3 regions of the Clostridium sp. HBUAS56017 genome follow, and region 2 is predicted to be linked to each of the others. Evidence: riboswitches for the same ligand, from Rfam matches in the RefSeq annotation. Region 2 holds a riboswitch; each other region holds the start of a gene.
The links. Region 2 has a riboswitch for thiamine pyrophosphate ahead of thiT (energy-coupled thiamine transporter ThiT). Riboswitches for the same ligand answer to the same signal wherever they lie in the genome.
Positions count from the first base shown of each region.

Region 1: another riboswitch for thiamine pyrophosphate. It lies ahead of thiM (hydroxyethylthiazole kinase); the one in region 2 lies ahead of thiT (energy-coupled thiamine transporter ThiT).
Region 3: another riboswitch for thiamine pyrophosphate. It lies ahead of thiW (energy coupling factor transporter S component ThiW); the one in region 2 lies ahead of thiT (energy-coupled thiamine transporter ThiT).

Region 1 is NZ_SULK01000017.1:3,748-6,952, forward strand. It holds gene FAY47_RS14245 (DUF2225 domain-containing protein) at 1-601, shown strand, start outside; gene thiM (hydroxyethylthiazole kinase) at 740-1,579, opposite strand; TPP riboswitch at 1,712-1,821, opposite strand; gene FAY47_RS14255 (PH domain-containing protein) at 1,875-3,205, opposite strand, start outside.
Region 2 is NZ_SULK01000016.1:30,044-33,248, forward strand. It holds gene FAY47_RS13910 (Mrp/NBP35 family ATP-binding protein) at 1-342, shown strand, start outside; gene FAY47_RS13915 (ferredoxin) at 405-593, shown strand; gene thiT (energy-coupled thiamine transporter ThiT) at 636-1,301, opposite strand; TPP riboswitch at 1,350-1,448, opposite strand; gene FAY47_RS13925 (hypothetical protein) at 1,479-1,682, opposite strand; gene FAY47_RS13930 (PadR family transcriptional regulator) at 1,743-2,177, opposite strand; gene FAY47_RS13935 (DegV family protein) at 2,186-3,028, opposite strand; gene FAY47_RS13940 (DUF3048 domain-containing protein) at 3,187-3,205, opposite strand, start outside.
Region 3 is NZ_SULK01000010.1:132,022-135,226, forward strand. It holds gene sdaAB (L-serine ammonia-lyase, iron-sulfur-dependent subunit beta) at 20-700, shown strand; gene sdaAA (L-serine ammonia-lyase, iron-sulfur-dependent, subunit alpha) at 702-1,586, shown strand; TPP riboswitch at 1,613-1,721, shown strand; gene thiW (energy coupling factor transporter S component ThiW) at 1,800-2,306, shown strand; gene thiD (bifunctional hydroxymethylpyrimidine kinase/phosphomethylpyrimidine kinase) at 2,308-3,117, shown strand; gene FAY47_RS10485 (ATP-binding cassette domain-containing protein) at 3,103-3,205, opposite strand, start outside.

The DNA.
Region 1 (3,205 bases), on a different contig from region 2:
TGTATGCGGATACGCATCTATGAAAGCTGATTTTCTTAAAATAAAAAGCTATGAAAAAGAAAGTATAGTAAAAAAAATCACACCAAATTGGAAAGGAAAAAAATATCCTGATATATACGATATAAATATAGCAATTGAAAGATACAAATTATCCTTACTTAATCTTTCAATAATAAATTCTAAATCTAGCAAAAAAGCTATAAATTGCTTAAAACTTGCATGGTTATATAGAGAACTTGGAGACGAAAATAATGAACTACTATTTAGAGAACAAGCTTTAATAGGCCTGAAAGATGCCTATTTAAACGAAGGTTTTCCTATATATGGTATGGATAAATTCAAAATTCTTTACTTGATAGGTGAATTAGATAGACAACTAGGTCATTATGAAGAATCTCTAAGATATTTAGGAGAAGTAATTACATCTCCAGGTATAGACAGAAAATTAAAAGATTTAGCTGTAGACCAAAAAAATTTAATTAAAGAAACTTTGGAAAATATGAAAAGTACTGATAAAAGTACCATTAAAAACACCTCAGCTGACAAAGTAAGTATTAATGAAAAGCAAGGTTTATTTTCAAAGTTCTTTATGCAAAAATAATTAACCATATTTATCACGAATTTTCTCAAATATAAAGCAATATCTAATAAGATGATATTGCTTTTCCTATGCTGAAGGTTTATTTAATATATAATTAGCTACATTCTTTCCGTCACCAAATAAAGTTTATAATCTCTACTATCCTTCATTCATTATTTTACCTCTATCTATTATTACTTTTTCATTCAAGTTAAAAATAGCATCTATTATTCTTACTTTTAATGTTCCTGTGCCTTCATTACTTTTATCTAAATTTTCATAAGCTATTTCACCAGCAATTCCCATAGACACAATTCCTGATAAAGCTGCAACAAGAACATTTTCTGTTGCCCCTAAGTATGAACCAATAAGTGATGTACACATACAACCTGTACCAGTGATTTTAGACATAATCTTTTGTCCATTATAAACACTATATAAGTTATTTCCATCAGTAATAATATCTACTGCTCCAGTAATTACAACTACTGTATTTAGCTTTTTTGCAAAATCCTTTGAAATCTTCTTTGCTTTTGTAAACTCATCAGCATTTTCATCTATTACATCACCTGAATCTACTCCCTTAGTTTTTGTTTTCACACCATAAAGAGTTTTTATTTCCGACAAATTACCTCTTATAACTGATATTCTTATTTCTTCCAATATTCTTTTAGCTACTTCTGTTCTATAAGGCGTTGCTCCTGCACCAACAGGATCTAAAATAACTGGAATATTTAATTCATTAGCCCTTTTCCCACCCTTAATCATAGCTTCTACAGTTCTACTATTTAAAGTTCCAATATTTATTACAAAAGATGAAGCAAGGGATACCATATCATAAACTTCATTAATATCATCTGCCATAACTGGTGACCCACCTATTGCTAAAGTAATATTTGCACAATCATTAACTGTTACATAGTTTGTTATATGATGTACTAAAGGATTCTTTTCCCTTACTGCACTTAATGATTCTGAAACTATTTTGTTAATTTCCATTTATTGATCCACCTCCAAGTTAATATATAAATAACACCTGTAAAATAGCTAATACTTTTTTTCATCTCTTGAACCTACTAAATGCAAAAAAACACAAACCTATAGGATTTGTGTTTAAACTACTGTGTTAATAAATTTAAATAAACAACTTCCTACGCTGGCATTATCCAGTTCAGGTTTTAGGGTCAAAGAATTAAGGTTCTCAATCTCAGCTAGCCAATCCAGCCCCCCCTGTGTTAATTACACATTTTTCTAATTTAGAATAACATAACCTTTTATTGTATTCAAGTAATTATTATATAATCAAGTTTTTATATAATATACCATCAAGCTCTTCGCTCATGTGTCTAACCTCAACAGCTTCAGCTAAATTATTTGAATATATATCTATCTTATAATCACAAACTTTATCTTTTCTCTGAAATGGATTTTCAGTTTTCTCTATAGATTGAATACTACTTTGCTTAATAAGAGTTGTTGTCTTTGTTAGACTACCACTACTAGCCAGTATTATTTTTTTCGTCACCCCTAAAGATGTATTCTTGTAATTAAAATATCCAAGTAATATATTAATTAAAGTTATAATAACTATAATCCCTAATTTTAATTCACTAGGTATAGCTTTAATAATAAAATATAGAAGTATTAATATTATTAAAGTAGTTATCACTCTTAGAAAAATAAATCTTTTTATACTACTTTTAGGTGGTTTATTTACCTTTCCTAAGAAAATCATTTCAGGTAATATCTTTCCTAAAAACTCTTTATTAAATTTATCATTTGCTATAGGATACAATATTGCTTTCTCATTCCTCTCATCTCCATAACCTATAGTAATAACCTCCAAGGTATATATTCCTAGTAATTGTTGCAGCATACCTTGTTTATATTTTAATGCATGTATCTTTTCTATAGGTATGGAATACTCTTTTTTGCTAAACATTCCATAACTTATACTAAAGTTTTTATTTTGTACCTTTATAGAAAATTGATATAACTTAACTATTTCATATATAATTGATAATAGAATTACAATGATATAAGCTATTACAATCATACATATTATTATAATTATGAGACTAGTCCTATTTTCTAAAAACGAATCACTAATATTAATAGATTGACTTAGATCTTTAACTACAGATGTTTTAACAAAACCTTTAACATTATCTGTAAAATTAAATAAAGCAAAACAACCTCCTATAGCCCAACCCAATTTACTTTTTGTAACTGCATATATTATAATTTCTTTTATAGTAATGATCCTTTCAATAGGTTCTCCTTTTTTATTTTCTTCAAACTTTTCAATATTTATATTATTTTTGCCCTTTAATATATTATCTCTTAGATTTTCAGCTAAGACATACTGTAACTTTATCTTAAACTCTGATTTTTTTTCAACTGCACTTCCACTGTCTATTTTAACTGTACAAATATCAAAAATCCTATCAAGCAAAGTTTTCCCTATATCTATAGTATTTATCTTGCTAAAAGGAATTTCTTGCTTTGATCTCTCAAATATGCCAGTTTTATAAACTAACATATTGTCATTAAGATAAAACTCAGTATTAAGCCATTTTTTTATAGCCACAGCTATTATACCAACTAAAACTACTGCTATTCCAA
Region 2 (3,205 bases):
GTTATGCAAGATTTCCCTATAAAAGAATTGGTGATAGTATCTACGCCTCAAAGTATGGTATCTATGATAGTTAAAAAAGTTGTTATAATGGCAGAAAAAGTTGGAATAAAAATAAGAGGGGTAGTAGAAAATATGTCTTACATAGTGTGTACTGGCTGCGAGAAGAAGGTGCATGTATTTAGTAAGAAATCAGCAGAAGAACATGCTGATTATCTAGGAATTCCTTTAATAGGGGAATTACCTATTGATTTAGAATTTACAGAAGCTTTAGAAGAAGGCAAAGCTGAAGAGTATGTATTAAGTAATTCTTTATATTCATTAATCTTTGAAGGGCTATATTAATAATTTTCATTTCTTTGGAGATAATACTTTATGAAAGTATTCTAAAGGAAGGGGAATTAAATATGAAAGCAAAAGTAGATCAAGAAGCTTGCGTTGGATGTGGATTATGTCCATCAATATGTGAAGAGGTATTTCAATTGGGGGATGATGGAAAAGCACACGCAATTGTTGATACAGTTCCAGCAAATGTTGAAGATGCAGCTAAAGATGCAGAATCTAGTTGCCCTGTTGATGCTATAGAATGTGAATAATGATATTAAAAAAGAACCTTTAATAAAGGTTCTTTTTTAATATCAAGCTTTTGCTTCTTTTAAAAATATATTTAATGGAAGTAAAGCGATTACTATAACACAGATTATTGCATCAGCAGCTACCATTGGACCATTTACAACTGCAGAGTATATCCATGGGTGCATTCCGGCAGATAGAGCATCTGATGAGAAGAATACTACTCCTGATATAAAGTGACAAACAAATTTTACGACAAACGCCATTATTGTGGCTGGAATAGGTTTATCTCTTAAATATCCTGCTAATCCTATTGCTAAAGATGGTAATGGATAATCAAATAAAATTTGAACTGGATGAACAAAATATGGATCAAGGAATAAATTTAAAAGACCATATAAAAATCCAGTTAGCATCCCTATTTCAGGACCGTAAATAAAGGCAATTAATAAAATAGGAACCATTCCTCCAAGGGTGACGCTTCCACCCATAGGAAAGTGATATATTCTAAATACTTGTAGCACGCAAGCTAAAGCTAAAGCTATTCCTATACGGCTAATCATTTTAGCATCAAGTTTTACTTTTTTAAATCTAATTAAGGCAACAATAATTATTGCTAATCCGATTAATCCAATAAATAAACTTGGATTATTAATAAGTGTTTGTGATTTATCAGAAAAACCAGTAAAATAGTTTCTTAGTCTATCCGACCAATCGCTTAAAAAATTCATAAAAAAACCTCCTAGTAATTCTGCTAGAAGGCCTAAAGCTTAATAATATAATAATTATAATTGCTTTCCTACGCTGGTATTAACCAGATCAGGTACAAGGGTTAACGATATACATTTCTCAGCCTTTAGGCACCCCTAGCAGATATTTTCATTTCTGCTTTTATTTTATGTCTTGCATTAGAAAAAGTCAATTAATTTATTGACAACCATGCTAGACGAATTTGGGGCAGTTGGACTACATACTATATTTTCATTAGGGATATTGATGGTATCTCCTATATTGAAGTTAGATATTTGATTTAAAGGAATTGATGTTATTCTTCCATCTTCAAGGGAAACATATGCATCAATACTGTTTTTATCAATAATTATTGCTTTCATTTATATGTACCTCCTATATAATAGGATGGCTATAAAAGAAAAAGATATACCTAAGTATATCTAATAAAGATCATTATAAATAATTTTGAAAACCTCTAAGGATTCTTCAATTTTAGATTTTAATAATTTTTTTTTGCTTTCAAAATTGATTCTTCCTTCTTTAGTTAATGTATATATTTTTTGAAACTTTTTCTTTGGATCGTTCCACTCGCCTATAATATCTCCTTGTTTCTCTAGTTTCTTTAAAATAGGGTATATTCCACCAGTACTAGGCACCCATAGTCCATTAGTTTTTTCACCTATTTTATGAGATATATCATTTCCATTTGACGGATTTAAACTTAAGATATAAAGAATATAAATTGGAAGCAATCCTTTTGTAAAAACCTGCCCTACGGCTTCATTTTCTTTTTTTATTTTTTTTAAATCAGCAAGTTTTTGTTTATATTCTTCATATAATCGTTTCTCCTCGGCTTTAAGATCCTTTTCATTCATGATTAGATTTAGAGTTCTTCTATAATGAAGCCTAATAATCCAGGACCAGTGTGGACTCCTAATGCAGGGCCTACAGTGGCAGTGGAAATTTCATTTATATTTTCATTTGTTTTTAAAGCATTAAGAATGGCATTACTTTCCTCGATAGCATTTCCTTCGATAATCCAAATGTTGCATTTGTTTTTGTTTAAATAGCCTTCTACAATTTCCTTTAATTTATTTATAGATTGTTTACGGCCTCTAGCTTTAGCATATGTTTGATAAATACCGTCATCTCCAACAAAAACTATTGGTTTTAAATTTAGAAGTTCTCCAATTGTTCCAGCAACTCTTCCTATTCTTCCGCCTTTTTTTAGATATTCAAGTGTATTCAATGTGAAATAGGTATGTACACTTTTTCGGTAAGTTGGAAGCAGTGATATAATTTCTTCAAAGGTTTTTCCTTCTTTAACAAGCTTTGAAGCTGATAATACAATAGAGCCTTGTGCCATGCTTAATGTTTTAGAGTCATAAACATAACTTGTTAGGTTAGGGTGGTCTTCTAAAGCCAATCTAACAGAATTACTTGTACCAGAAAGAGCACTTGATATATGTATAGCAATAACATGTGTATAGCCTTCTTCTTCAAGGTTAGTTAATATACTCTCTATTTTCTTCATACAAGGCAAAGAAGTAGTAGGTATTTCTTTTTCTAATGAGTCATATAGTTCATATGGTGTTATACTTACTCCATCTTCATATTCATTATCAGAATATATAATTCTAAAAGGAAGGGAAAATATATTATGTTCTTTTAGTAAATCTGATGATAAATCAGATCCGCTATCGGTTATTATTGCGATCTTCTGCATAGTAATACCTCCAATATATGTAACAAAATTATTATCAATAGTGATAATGTTAACTATATCAGAAGTGATAATGTTAGGCAATAAAAATATTGGACTACCTGACTTCCATAATGGAAAGTATAGTTAGCCCAACATTTAGCTAGTTTTCTGCAATATTATCATTTAGAAGGAGTTCCT
Region 3 (3,205 bases), on a different contig from region 2:
GGAACGAAGGAGAAAATATATGACAAATCTAGGCGTTTTTGATATTTTAGGACCTATTATGATTGGTCCTTCAAGTTCGCATACAGCAGGAGCAGCAAGACTTGGAAAGGTCGCTAGAGCTGTTTTAGATGGAGAACTTGAAAGTGTTAAGTTTTATTTACATGGTTCTTTTGCTAAGACGTACAAAGGACATGGAACTGATAGGGCATTAGTTGCAGGAATAATAGGAATGGAACCTAGTGATATAAGACTTAGGGATTCATTAGAAATAGCAAAGAAATATGGATTAAAGATAGAATTTATTGAAGCAGATTTAGGAGATGTTCACCCTAATACAGTAAAGTTTATAATGAAAAGTGTAAAGGGTAGAGAATGCGAAGTTATGGGATCTTCAATAGGTGGAGGTAGTATTAAAATTACCGAAGTCAACGGAAATAATGTGGAGTTTACAGGAGAGTATCCTACATTAATTATTTCCAATAAAGATGTACCAGGATCTGTTTCGAAGGTTACTTCTATACTTTATGAAGAGGGGATAAACATAGCGTTTATGAAAGTGTTTAGAAATCAAAAAGGAAAAGATGCTACTATGGTTTTCGAAGTGGACTATAGAGTTGAGAAAAATGTTATAGAGAAAATCGAGAGTATAGATTCAATAAGTAGAGTTATAAGTATTCATCCTGTTAAGGAGGGAGAGTAGTATGAAAATAGCTAGAAGTGGTGACGAATTATTAAAGATTTGTTTTGAAGAAAATATCTCCCTAAGTGAATATGCTATAAGATATGAAATTGAGAATAGGGAGATAACAAGGGAAGAATTATATATAAAGATGAAAAAAAATCTCAATGTTATGATAGAATCTGCTAATAGTGGAATGAATAAAGAAATATATTCAGTTAGTGGGCTTATAGGTGGAGATGCATATAAGATAAAAAAATACTTAGATAAGGGAAATACTCTTATTGGTGAAACAATGGTATTAGCAATGGCAATGGCATTATCCTCATCAGAAGTAAATGCCGCTATGGGGAAAATAGTAGCTTGTCCTACAGCTGGATCTTGTGGGATATTACCAGCAGTTATCCTTACAGCAGGTAAAAAACTTAATAAAAGTGAAGATGAATTAATTACTGCACTTTTTGCAGCATCTTCAGTAGGAATGATAATTGGAATGAATGCTACATTATCTGGAGCAGAAGGTGGATGTCAAGCAGAGTGTGGATCAGCATCGGCAATGGGGGCAGCAGCGGTTGTTGAAATGATGGGTGGTACTCCAAAAATGAGTTTAGATGCAGCAGCTATAATTTTGAAAAATGTTTTAGGATTAGTTTGTGATCCGGTTGCAGGACTAGTAGAAATACCTTGTGCAAAGAGAAATATATCGGGAGCTATAAGTGCATTAAGCATAGCAGATTTAGTAATGGCTGGTGTAGACTCAAAGATACCATTTGATGATGCGGTTTCAGCTATGTATAAAGTAGGAAAGTGTTTGCCAACATCATTAAGGGAAACAGCTGAAGGTGGAGTAGCTATAACTAAGGCAGGACTTGAACTTAGAAAGAAAGTTTACGGAGAAGAAGAATAGTGATAAAATAAAATACGAAAATTAAATAAAATTACTAGGGGAGCTGAATTAAAGCTGAGATTGAAGAAAGTAATCTTCTAAACTCTTGAACCTGATGTGGTTAGAACCACCGGAGGGAAGTAATAAAACTAAAGTGTTTATTAGTATAGCCTTCAAAAGCTATACTTTTTTTATTACAGATTTAATTTATGCTCAGCTTTTTAGGAGGCTTTTATGAAAAGAAGAAACGTAGCTTATAAGTTAGCTATGAGCGGTATATTTATTGCTATTTCAACTGTTTTTGGAACTTTTTCAATACCAATCTTCGGAGCTAAAATGTCACCAGTCCAACATTTTATAAATGTTGTTTCAGCTGTTATTTTAGGGCCAGTTTATGCTTTGGGAAATGCATTTGTAACATCTCTATTAAGGAATATGTTGGGAACAGGTAGTTTGCTGGCTTTTCCAGGGAGTATGATAGGAGCGTTACTTGCTGGACTAGCTTATAAGAAGTTTAAAAGAGTAGGTTTAGCATTACTTGGTGAAGTTATTGGAACAGGAATTATAGGGGCATTAGCTGCATATCCAATTGCAACCTTATTGTTAGGTAAAGAAGTTGTATTGTTCGTGTATATTGTACCTTTCAGTGTAAGTTGTATTGGTGGAGCAGCAATAGCATATAGTTTTTTTAAAATACCAGCTATTAGAAAATTGTTAATAGAAGAAAGGGGAGAACAATAATATGAAGACAGCACTTACAATTGCAGGTTCAGATTCTTCAGGAGGAGCAGGGATACAAGCAGATATTAAATCAATATCTGCAAATGGAGTTTTTGCTATGAGTGTAATAACTGCTGTAACTGTACAAAACACTATGGGGGTTTTTGGGGTCCAAGATATCGAAGCTGAAATTATCGAAGCTCAAATAAAGGCTATTTTTGATGATATTGATGTTAATGCTATAAAAATAGGAATGGTATCTAAGATTGAATCAATCAAAGCAATTAGTAAAGGATTGAGAAGACAAAAAAACTTACCGCCTATAGTTGTGGATCCAGTGATGATTTCTAAAAGTGGATTTAAGCTTTTATTAGAAGATGCTAAAGAAACTTTAATAAAAGAATTATTTCCTCTAGCAACACTTATAACTCCTAATTTACCTGAAGCAGAAGAAATTTTAGACGATAAAATAAGTAATGTTGAGGAAATGAAAAAGGCTTGTATTAAATTAAAAGAACTTGGACCTAAATATGTATTAATTAAAGGTGGACATCTTGAAGAAGATGCTACTGATGTGTTATATGATGGGGAAAAGTTTATATATTTAAATCAAGAAAGAATAGATACTAAAAATACTCATGGAACAGGATGTACTCTTTCCTCAGCAATAGCAGCTAGCTTGGCAAAAGGTATGAATATTGAAGAAGCTGTGAAAGAAGGAAAGAGATACATAACAGTTGCTATTGAACATGGATTTAAATTAGGCAAAGGTGTTGGACCTACAAATCATTTTTATGAATTATATAAAAATGCTAATTTAGAAATAAAATAAAGAATTATAAGGAAAGTGAAGGTTGATTTTATCTCCATTTGAAAAGATCATTTCTTTTTTTGAAAGAGTTAAATGAATACTTTTACTT